DNA from 3 places in the Paenarthrobacter sp. NPDC089714 genome. Region 3 is predicted to be linked to each of the others. Evidence: predicted binding sites of a transcription regulator. Region 3 holds the regulator's gene; each other region holds the start of a gene.

Region 1 (3,273 bases), on a different contig from region 3:
CAGGGCTGCCTTGGCACAGGAAGATCTCGGTGGAGTCCGGCGCGGCGATGCCTTGGAACACTTCCTCGTCTGCCTGGACCTTCCGGGCCACCACCGGCGCCTTGAGTTGCTGGGCGCGGGCGGAGGCAATCACGGGAGAGTCGACGTCGAACCCCAACGCGGCGATCGCCGGTTCGGCGTGCGAGGCGGCTTGTTCGTTGATGATCACGCGGGCCTGGCCCATGGTCCACAGCTGGACATCCTTGGTGCGGTGGCGGCCCTCGAATTCGAAGCCGAGCTGGCCAAGGAGCTTCTCCAGTTGGGCGGTGTCGTCCGCCTTGACCTCGGCGAAGTTGAAGCCGGCGGGCTCGTTCACCTTGGGCAGCGTGGCCAGTTCCATGGGATAACGACGGCGGCCGGGACTGCCGTTGCCGGCTGCGGTTTGACTGGACGTGCCCGCCAGCCACTTGGCACTCTGTTCCTCAAGCCAGATGAGCGAGCGCATGGCATCCACGGCCGTCCGCTCCACGTCCGACTGCCGGAACACATCGTTGAACACCTCCAGGGAAACCGGGCCGGTGTAGCCCGCCCGGACCACGTGGCCCATGAACTTGGCGAGCTCGAACTGACCCTCCCCGGGGAAAACCCGGTAGTGACGGCTCCAGGACAGCACATCCATGGAGAGCTTGGGAGCATCCGCCACCTGGACGAAGAAGATCTTCTCCGCGTTGATGTCCTCGATCGGGGCAGTGTCCCAGTCGCGCGAAAGAATGTGGAACGAGTCCAGGCAGGTGCCCAGGTTGGGGTGGTCCACCATCTCTACCAGGCGGTAGGCGTGCTCGTAGTCATTGACGTACTTGCCCCACGCGAGTGCCTCGTACGCCACTTTGACGCCGTGGTCCCCCGCCAGTTCGGCGAGTTCGCGGAGCTGTTCGGCCCGCAGGTCGTCAGTGTCGATGGTTGCCGTAGCCACGTTGGAGCACACCAGGATGGTGTCCATGCCCAGGCGTTCCATCAGGTTGAACTTCGCCTCGGCCCGCTTGAGGTTGGCCTTCAGCAGGTCCGGAGTGACGCCGTCGAAATCGCGGAACGGCTGGTACAAGTCAAGGCCCAGGCCCAAGTCCGCCGCCATCTTCCGGACATCCTCCGGGCTGAGCGAGGACGTGACGAGGTCCTGCTCGAAGATTTCAATTCCGTCGAAGCCCGCGATGGCGCAGGCCTGCATCTTCTCCTTCAGCGTGCCGGAGAGGCAGACGGTTGCGATTCCGGTGCGCATCAGTGAGCCGCCTTTGCCAGTGCGGGTGCTTGCTCTTCGGAAGCGATGAGTTCAAGGAAATGTTCACGCATGCGGTCGCGGTCAGCGTCCTTTCCGGTAAAGATCTTGAAGGCGTCCGCCGCCTGCCCAACTGCCATGCGGCCGCCGTCGAGCACTTTGCAGCCTTTGGCGCGCGCTTCGCGGACCAGTTGCGTTTCGATGGGGCGGTAGACGATGTCCGCCACCCAGTGGCGGGCATCCAGGAGCTCGATGTCCAGCGGCAGGCCCGGGTGCGCGGCCATGCCGATGGGGGTGCAGTGCACCAGGCCGTCGGCGAGCGGCATGACCTGTCCCAGTTCGGCGATGCTCCGCGGGGTGACTGTCGCGTCGGGGAAGAGTTCGCTGAGTTCGGCTGACCGTTCCGCGGCACGCTCAGGGTCCATGTCCACGAGATCCAACTGCTTGGCGCCTGCCTTAAGCAAGGCGTACGCGACGGCGGATCCGGCACCCCCAGCGCCCAACTGGACGACGCGATCGAGTTTGGCCTCCGGAAGCCCGTCGGCCAGCGCCGAACCGAAACCGGAGAAGTCCGTGTTGTGGCCGACGAACCGGCCGTCGTGGATCAAGACCGTATTGACGGCGCCCAGGCGACGGGCGTCGTCGGAAATTTCGTCAAGGTGCTCCAGCACCAGCTGCTTGCACGGATGCGTGATGTTGAGGCCGTTGAAGCCCATCTGCCGGGCCGCTTCGAGCAGACTCCCGACGGCGGTGGCCGGCAGCGCGAGCTCCAGCAGGTCGATGGGGCGGTACAGCAAGCGAAGGCCCTGCACGTCGGCCTCGCGTTCATGCATGGGCGGAGTGAGCGAGGGCATCACGCCTTCGCCAATCAGGCCCACCAGAACGGATTCGGCTCGGTTGCTCATCCTCAAGCTCCTTTTACTTTCACGTACCGCCGGTGCGTATCAACGCGGTCCCGACCGGACGTATGACTCAGGTTACTACAGTTGTTCATATTCCGCACGCTTGTTCTTATCGCGAACATTTCGGTTGCGCCTGCACCCAACTAGGGGACAGCAGACGCTGCACTGGGCGCTGATTGCGACAGGTACTGTCCCCTAGTTGGGTCAGCGCTGGGGCAGGCGGGCCGCGAGTTCTGCCGCGGCTTCCTGCAGGGTGGGAACGTGCGCCACGAGTTCCTCCATGGTCAGGCGGAATACCGGCACGGCCACGGCGATCGACGCAAAGGCATTGCCTTGGGAGTTGAGAATCGGTACGGCAACGGCGCGCATGCCGATCTCATTCTCCTCATCCATCACGGCATAGCCCTGGCGGCGGACCTGCTCGATCTCCTCACGGAACTTGTCCCGATCGGTGATGGAGTGCTCTGTCAGGGCCTCGAGGGGAAGTTCTTCGAGCAGTCGCTTGCGCTCGATCTCCGCCTCGAACGCCACGATCGCCTTGCCCACGGACGTGGTGTGCAAGGCGCCGAGGTGTCCGGGGTCGCTCGTGACCCGGAAGGATTTGGGCCCGTCCACCTTGTTCACCGTGAGGTGATGGTCGCCGTCGCGAACGGAGAGGATGGTGGCCTCATGGGTGCGTTCGGTAACCCGCTGCAGTACAGGCAGTGCAGTTGCCGCAAAACCGTGATGATTCGAAACCCGCTGGCCGAGCTGGAACACGCGGAGGCCCAGATGATAACGGCGCCCATCCGGCTCGTAGTCCACAAAGCCATCCCTCGTCAGCGAGCCCAGCAGGCGATAAGTGGTACTGAACGGCAGGCTCGCACTCCTGGCAAGATCCGCAGCACTTGCCCCCTTCGGCTCGTTGCCCAGCAGTACCAAAAGGCTCAAGGCCTTGCCGACCATGTCGGTCTTTGTGTCCTCTTTCACACTCATAGGTGAAATGCTCTCACATTGTGAGAGCTATTTCTAGATGGTGATTACTTCTCTTGACAAGTGACCCCACTCACAGCCACTATTGCTGTATTACACAAGTAGCTCTCACCATGTGGTTACTTATCGGGAAGCTCCAGCCGCACC
Region 2 (3,273 bases), 270 kb from region 3:
GTGGCGAGACGCTGCACCGCTGGCAGTTCCAGGAGCGCGATACCAATGCTGCGGAAGTGGCCGGGATCCTCGAAGCCGGCGCGTACATCATGGGCAGGAACATGTTCGCCGGTCCTGGCGAAGGGGTATGGCCGGCCGATTGGCGTGGCTGGTGGGGTGAGGAGCCGCCGTACCATGCTCCGGTCTTCGTGCTGACCTCCCACGCCCACGAGCCCTTGGTCATGGAGGGCGGCACGACGTTCCACTTCGTGAACGACCCCATCGAATCGGTGCTGGCCCGTGCCCGCGAGGCTGCGGGCGGGAAGAACGTGGCGATTGCCGGTGGAGCGTCGACGGCCCGGCAGTTCCTGGCGGCGGGCCTCATTGACGAGCTTCGGCTCCACGTCGCTCCGGTCATCCTTGGCGGCGGCGAGCGCCTGCTGGACGGCGTGGGCGAGCTGAAGCTTGAGCCCTTGGACGTGCGGGGGACCCGGCTGGTTTCGCACCTTCGCTACAAAGTGGGCTAGGGCTTTTCCTGGTTGGCTGCTTCCTCGATCCAGTCAACGGCCTCGTCGGGAAAGCAGGATCCCTCTGTTTGCCCAGCTGCCCACCAAGGATCCGCGGCGCCCGGACCACCCGCTGCTGCGATCTCAGCGACGATGTCCGGGCGAACGGCGTCACCGTTGTTGTTGATGAGCCAATCCTGTGTAGCGGCCGTTAGCTTCGGCCACCAGTGCTCAATGGCCTTCGGGGGAGTAGTCATGGTCGGGAGTCTCCCACGCCGGGGCTGCGTGGTCGATCCCTTGTACTGGGAAGGAAGTCAGCCTCGAGCCAGGCCGCTGATGATGGTGGCCACGGCAGCGAAGGCTGCCACGAAGGCCCAGTACTGCATGGGGAGGAAGAACAGGCTGTGCCGGTTGAAGAATCCCCGTCGCGCAGTCTCGGCTTCGTACTTCCACTGTTCTTCTGCTTGGGCATGCGCCTCTTCGATGGACCGCGGTGCGGCCAGGCCGGGGAATTGATACGCTCCCACCTCTACCATCCGGTTGAGCTCCTGGGCACGCAGATTAACGGCCTTCTCATAGGCCTCCTTGGGCATGGTCTGGTTGAACCATTTGCCCAGATACCAGATCCCCGCCGCTCCGGCAGCAAACCCCACCCCTACGGCAATCAAGTTGCCGTGCGAAAGGCTGCCGGCCAAACCGCCACATACTGCAAACACCAGAATCACCAGGATTCCCCAACCTCTCCAAATAATCACTTCATTAGCGTAATTTATGGGGAGGGATGCGCTGGCCAGTCCCGCACGCCAACTCGCGGGAGAACGGCGAATCCGCCGCAAGCTTCCCAGCGCCCAGGCAGCGTTGCCCCGACCCCGGCGAGCCCGCCCGAAGGCCACAATGTCTGCCACCCGATGTACACTCAGTTATCGAACATATATTCGAATAAAGGTGTGTTGTGGGCGTGATAGTCGGCCCCCGTGTGCTAGATGCGGGCTTCTCTCTTTTGTCGGTCCTGTTGGCTCCGGTCCCGGTGGCAGCTGGGTTTCCGTCGCCCGCGCAGGACTACTTCGACGGCCGGATAGACCTCAATGAGCACCTCATCAAGGACGTCACCAGCACCTTCGTGGTGCGCGTGACCGGCCAATCCATGGAGGGTGCGGGAATCAGCGATGGCGACGAGTTGATCGTCAACCGCGCGCTGGAACCCAAGGACGGCTCCGTCGTCGTCGCTGTCCTTGATGGCGAGTTGACCATCAAGAGGCTGCGCGTCACGAAGTCCGGGGTGGTGCTCCAGGCTGATAACCCGAAGTTTCCGGACATCCGGGTGGGAGCGTTGTCGGAATTGACCATTTGGGGCGTGGCCACCACGTGCCTGCATCACATTTGAGGAGGCCGGGCTGTTGAGCGCCGGAGCACCAGTTGCGGCATGAACTTCCGGTCCGCGGGAGGTCCGTCCGGGTTGGCGAGGCGCTCCAGGGCAACCTCCCCGGCTGCCTCCCCGAGCTGTACCGCGTGCAGGTCCACCGAGGTGAGGTCGATTCCGTGCAGCCGCGCGGTGCGGGAGTTGTCGTAGCCGATCAGCGAGAGGTCCCCGGGAATGGAGATACCCCTGGCGTAGGCGGCTTCCCGTGCGCCGAGGGCCAGTTGGTCGTTGTGGCAAAAAAGAGCCGTCGGCCGGTCTGCTTGGTCCAGGATCCGGGCCGCGGCGCGTTCTCCGGAGTCCTGGGTGAAGTCGTCCGCGCATACCGTCTGAGGGACCAGGCCGGCGTCCCGCATGGTTTGCTCATAAGCGCGTCGACGCGCCAGATGGCCGTCGTAGGCAAGTCCTGCCAGGTGGGTGATCCGCGTGTGCCCAAGTCCCAGGAGGTGCTCGGTGGCCACGCGGGCGCCGTACGCATCGTCCGAATAGACGCTGTCCACGCCCTCCACCGGCCGCGTCACACTCACCAGCGATACGCTTCGCGCCATCTCGTGGACGTCATGGTCCGGGTCCAGGAGGGTCGCGGCGATGATGATTCCCACCCGGGCCTCGATCAGCGACTCCAGCGCCCCGCGGTCCTCTCCGTCGGCAGATCGCGAAACGCTCAGGATCAACCTGTTGTGTTGCTGCGCCAAGGCTGTCCGGACGCCGCTGAGGATATCGGCGTAGATCTCGTTGCGGATGTCCATGAGGTAAAGCCCGACGGCGGAACGGTGCTTGCGTGCCAGGTCGGCGGCTACGGCATTGGGCCGGTAGCCGAGACGCCTCGCGGCTTCGAAGATCGCTTCCTTGGTTTCGCCGCTGACTCCGGGCGCTCCGCGGAAGGCGAAGGAGACGAGGGTGCGGGACACGCCGACTTCACGCGCAACGTCACTCTGCGTCGCAGCCCGGCGCTGCTGGTTCTCGGATGCCATGGGGATCATCCTGCCATGAAGACAAAACCGAACAATTAAGGTCATTTGTTAGTTTGACCTTACATTTAAGTCTTTCGCGCGTTAGTCTTGTGTCAGAGCGGGAGAGTATGACCCGCAACACACTGACAAAGGAGTCCTGATGTCTGCTACGCAAACTCAACGGGAGAGTGCCCATAACGCGGCCCTGCCCCCGTTGACCAACGGCCCGCACCGCAAGCGGTTGGGCCTGGTAGCTCTGGTCGCCACGTTCGGCGGCCTCCTCTTTGGTTACGACACGGGTGTGATCAACGGGGCACTCCGGCCAATGACGGTCGATCTCGCCCTGACGCCCCTGACGGAAGGAATTGTCACCAGTTCCCTGCTGTTCGGCGCCGCAGCCGGCGCTGTGGCCGGCGGA
Region 3 (3,273 bases):
GGACGAAGCCCACGAACTCCAGGACCGGGTCACGGGAGCCGTGTCCGGCCAGTTGTCCGTGGCCATGATCCATGCTGCGGCCTCAAGCGCACGCAAGCACACGGCCATCACCGTCGATGCCCTGAACGCGGCCGCGGACAGGTTGGACATGGCCCTTGTTGGTGTTCCAAGCGGCTTGGTGCCCAACGGCCTCAACGACGAACAACTTGATTGCCTGGACCAGCTCCGGGACGCCACCAGGGCCGCCCTGTCCGATTCGAAAACGGATTCGTCGAACGCCGTGGACGGTGGACGCCAGTTGGCCCGTTCGCGGCTCATGCTCATTCTGGAACTATCGGAGCGGTTGCTGGCCGCGAAGGAAAATCGTGAAGTGGTGTGGTTCTCCAGGAACAGCACTTTCGATCCCCAGCAGGGCTACTCGCCGCCTGACGAAACAGCTCCCGCACTCATTAATATTGCTCCCCTGAGCGTGGCCGGACGCCTCCGGGAAGGGCTGTTTGCGGGCCACACGGTGGTTCTGACGTCCGCCACGCTGGCCATCGGGTCGGCGTTCGAGCCGGCCGCGGGCGGGCTGGGCCTGCTGGGGGACGGAGCTCCCAGCTGGACAGGCTTGGACGTGGGATCGCCCTTTGACTATCCGAAGCAGGGCGTCCTCTACGTGGCGAAGCACTTGCCCAAGCCCGGACGCGGCACCTCGCCCGAAGCCCTCGACGAGCTTGAGGACCTCATCCGTGCCTCCGGCGGCGGAGCGTTGTGCCTGTTTTCGTCCCGGCGGGCAGCCGAGGAAGCCGCGGAAGCCATGCGGCTGCGGCTCGATGTGGACATCCTGTGCCAAGGAGAATCCACCATGGCAGCGCTGGTGAAACAGTTCGCTGACGAACCCGATACGTGCCTTTTCGGCACCATGTCCCTGTGGCAGGGGGTGGACGTGCCGGGTGGCTCGTGCCGCCTGGTGGTCATTGACAGGATCCCCTTCCCACGGCCCGATGATCCCCTGATGACGGCAAGGTCGCGTGCTGTGGCTCAGTCCGGTGGAAACGGGTTCATGGCCGTCTCGGCGACCCATGCCGCAATCCGCCTGGCGCAGGGAGCAGGCCGGTTGATCCGGTCTACGGGAGACAAGGGCGTGGTGGCGATACTCGACTCGAGGCTTTCCACCGAAAGGTACGGCGGCTTCCTGCGGGCTGCCTTGCCGCCCTTCTGGGCCACGACCGACCGGAAGACCGTCCAGGGCGCCTTGCAAAGGCTGGCCCGGAGCGGGCGATAAGACGATTCTTCAGGGGTGCCCGCCACCGCTGGCGCGGGCACCCCTGAAGCAGTGTGTGCCGACGCGGGTCTTCGAACAGACCTTCTGGAGGATGGCCCTTAAAGGGAGCGCAACACCGACACGACTTTGCCCATGATGGTGGCTTGATCGCCGAGGATGGGCTCGTACTGGGTGTTCTGGGGGAGGAGCCAAGTGTGGCCGTCGCGTTGGCGGAATGTCTTGACCGTGGCCTCGTCGTCCAGGAGGGCTGCCACGATATCGCCGTTGATGGCGTCATTCTGCCGGCGGACAACAACCCAGTCGCCATCGCAGATGGCGGCGTCGATCATGGAATCACCGGCGACCTTCAGCATGAAGAGTTCGCCATGGCCCACCAATTGCCGCGGGAGGGGCAGGACGTCCTCCACGGTCTGGTCGGCCAGGATCGGGCCACCGGCAGCGATGCGGCCCACCAGGGGAACCATCGCGGTGTCGCTGGCACTTGCCAGCTCGGTGACGGCGAGGCCGCCGGTACTGCGCAACGTTGCGGGGGCTTCCACTCCCGGGATGGTGGCACCACCGTCAAGGGTCAGTGGCATGAGGACTTCCATGGCGCGAGGACGCTTGGGGTCCCTCCTGAGGTAGCCGAGTTTTTCCAGCTGGGACAACTGGTGGGTGACGCTCGAGAGGCTGGCCAATCCCACCGTATCCCCGATTTCGCGCATGCTGGGCGGGTAGCCGTTGTCATTGACGGAGCGCTGGATGGTCTCGAGGATCTTCTTCTGACGGACAGTCAGGCTTTTGGGACTTTTGGTGGGCTGTTGGCTCCGCAGGGGTGCCCCGCCGCCTGTGGCCTTCGCTGCCATGTTCGCCATTGCCCTTCCGTTCCGCCCGGCGGCGTTCTGAGTGCTGCCGGGATGTGGGTCAAAAATGTCAGACCCTCCTGATGCACTGCTTTTGTGCCTGTTTCTTCCCTCAAACGTAGGCCAGGCACCAGCGTTTATCAAACATTTGTTCTAGCGAGTCTCGACACCGTTCGTTGATAAGTGCTAAAAATGTCATAGCAAGGTTCGAATATGTGTTCTAGTAATCCGGATCGAAGCCGAGATGTTCGAAGGAAGTGTTCGAATATCGCGGCGAGACCAACGAACACAAGGTATTGGCAGCAGGGTCCTGGTTCCCCGGGACCAGGCAATCGCTCAGAAGGGCTCAGCTCATGTCCGCAGTCACAACGTTCCACGAGTTCCGCAACGCGCCGGTACCCACCCGCATCCGGCTCACCCGGCGCGGGCGGATCGTTTTCTTTGGCATCCCGGCCATGTTGCTCGTGGCCGCGCTGCTCACGTTTGCGGGCTTCCTGAACTCGCCGGCCAAGGCCTCGGATTCCCCGTCGCAACTGCAACCGCCAGTCGCCGTCAGTGTCACCGTGCAGCCCGGTCAGTCCCTGTGGGGCATTGCAGGGGCTGCCGCACCCGAGCGTGACCCGCGGGACGTCATCACGGAGATCATCCAGCTGAATGATCTCCGTGGCGGACGCATCACCCCCGGTCAGCAATTGTTTGTTCCTGCCAAGTAGTCCATACGGACGGTGGCGCGGATCCTCTCCGGCGTCACAGTTACAGGGCACTCACCGGCGCACCTTAAACTGGTGGGGTGACTGACCAGCTTGAGCGACTCGACCGACTTCCCCTCCGGACCAACCTGCGTGGACTGAGCCCCTACGGCGCACCGCAGCTTGACGTTCCGATTCTGCTCAACGTCAACGAGAACACCCATGGAGTGCCCGCCGATGTCCAGGCCGCGATCACCGAAGCCGTGGCCGCAGCGGCCACCGGACTGAACCGTTACCCCGACCGCGAGTTCACTGAATTGCGGGAGGCGTTGGCGGAATTCCTGGGCCACGGCCTCAGTCCTGCGAACATCTGGGCTGCCAACGGATCCAACGAGGTTATCCAGCAGATCCTCCAGGCTTTCGGTGGTCCCGGCCGCAAGGCCCTTGGGTTCCCTCCCACGTATTCCATGTACCC

The links. The regulator LexA, encoded in region 3, represses DNA repair genes until DNA is damaged. The targets are predictions, from matches to a motif close to TCGAACANNTGTTCGA.
Region 1: the regulator LexA is predicted to act here: its motif matches at 2,250-2,265, upstream of ACIPY3_RS09220 (shikimate dehydrogenase).
Region 2: the regulator LexA is predicted to act here: its motif matches at 1,409-1,424, upstream of ACIPY3_RS05260 (LexA family protein).

What each region holds. Positions count from the first base shown of each region.
Region 1 covers NZ_JBIVGX010000004.1:99,718-102,990, reverse strand. The annotation lists gene ACIPY3_RS09225 (bifunctional sugar phosphate isomerase/epimerase/4-hydroxyphenylpyruvate dioxygenase family protein) at 1-1,255, opposite strand, end outside; gene ACIPY3_RS09220 (shikimate dehydrogenase) at 1,255-2,157, opposite strand; gene ACIPY3_RS09215 (IclR family transcriptional regulator) at 2,359-3,129, opposite strand.
Region 2 covers NZ_JBIVGX010000002.1:154,181-157,453, forward strand. The annotation lists gene ACIPY3_RS05245 (dihydrofolate reductase family protein) at 1-506, shown strand, start outside; gene ACIPY3_RS05250 (hypothetical protein) at 503-742, opposite strand; gene ACIPY3_RS05255 (hypothetical protein) at 800-1,240, opposite strand; gene ACIPY3_RS05260 (LexA family protein) at 1,438-1,869, shown strand; gene ACIPY3_RS05265 (LacI family DNA-binding transcriptional regulator) at 1,860-2,876, opposite strand; gene ACIPY3_RS05270 (sugar porter family MFS transporter) at 3,016-3,273, shown strand, end outside.
Region 3 covers NZ_JBIVGX010000002.1:425,795-429,067, forward strand. The annotation lists gene ACIPY3_RS06405 (ATP-dependent DNA helicase) at 1-1,267, shown strand, start outside; gene lexA (transcriptional repressor LexA) at 1,366-2,112, opposite strand; gene ACIPY3_RS06415 (LysM peptidoglycan-binding domain-containing protein) at 2,463-2,822, shown strand; gene ACIPY3_RS06420 (histidinol-phosphate transaminase) at 2,900-3,273, shown strand, end outside.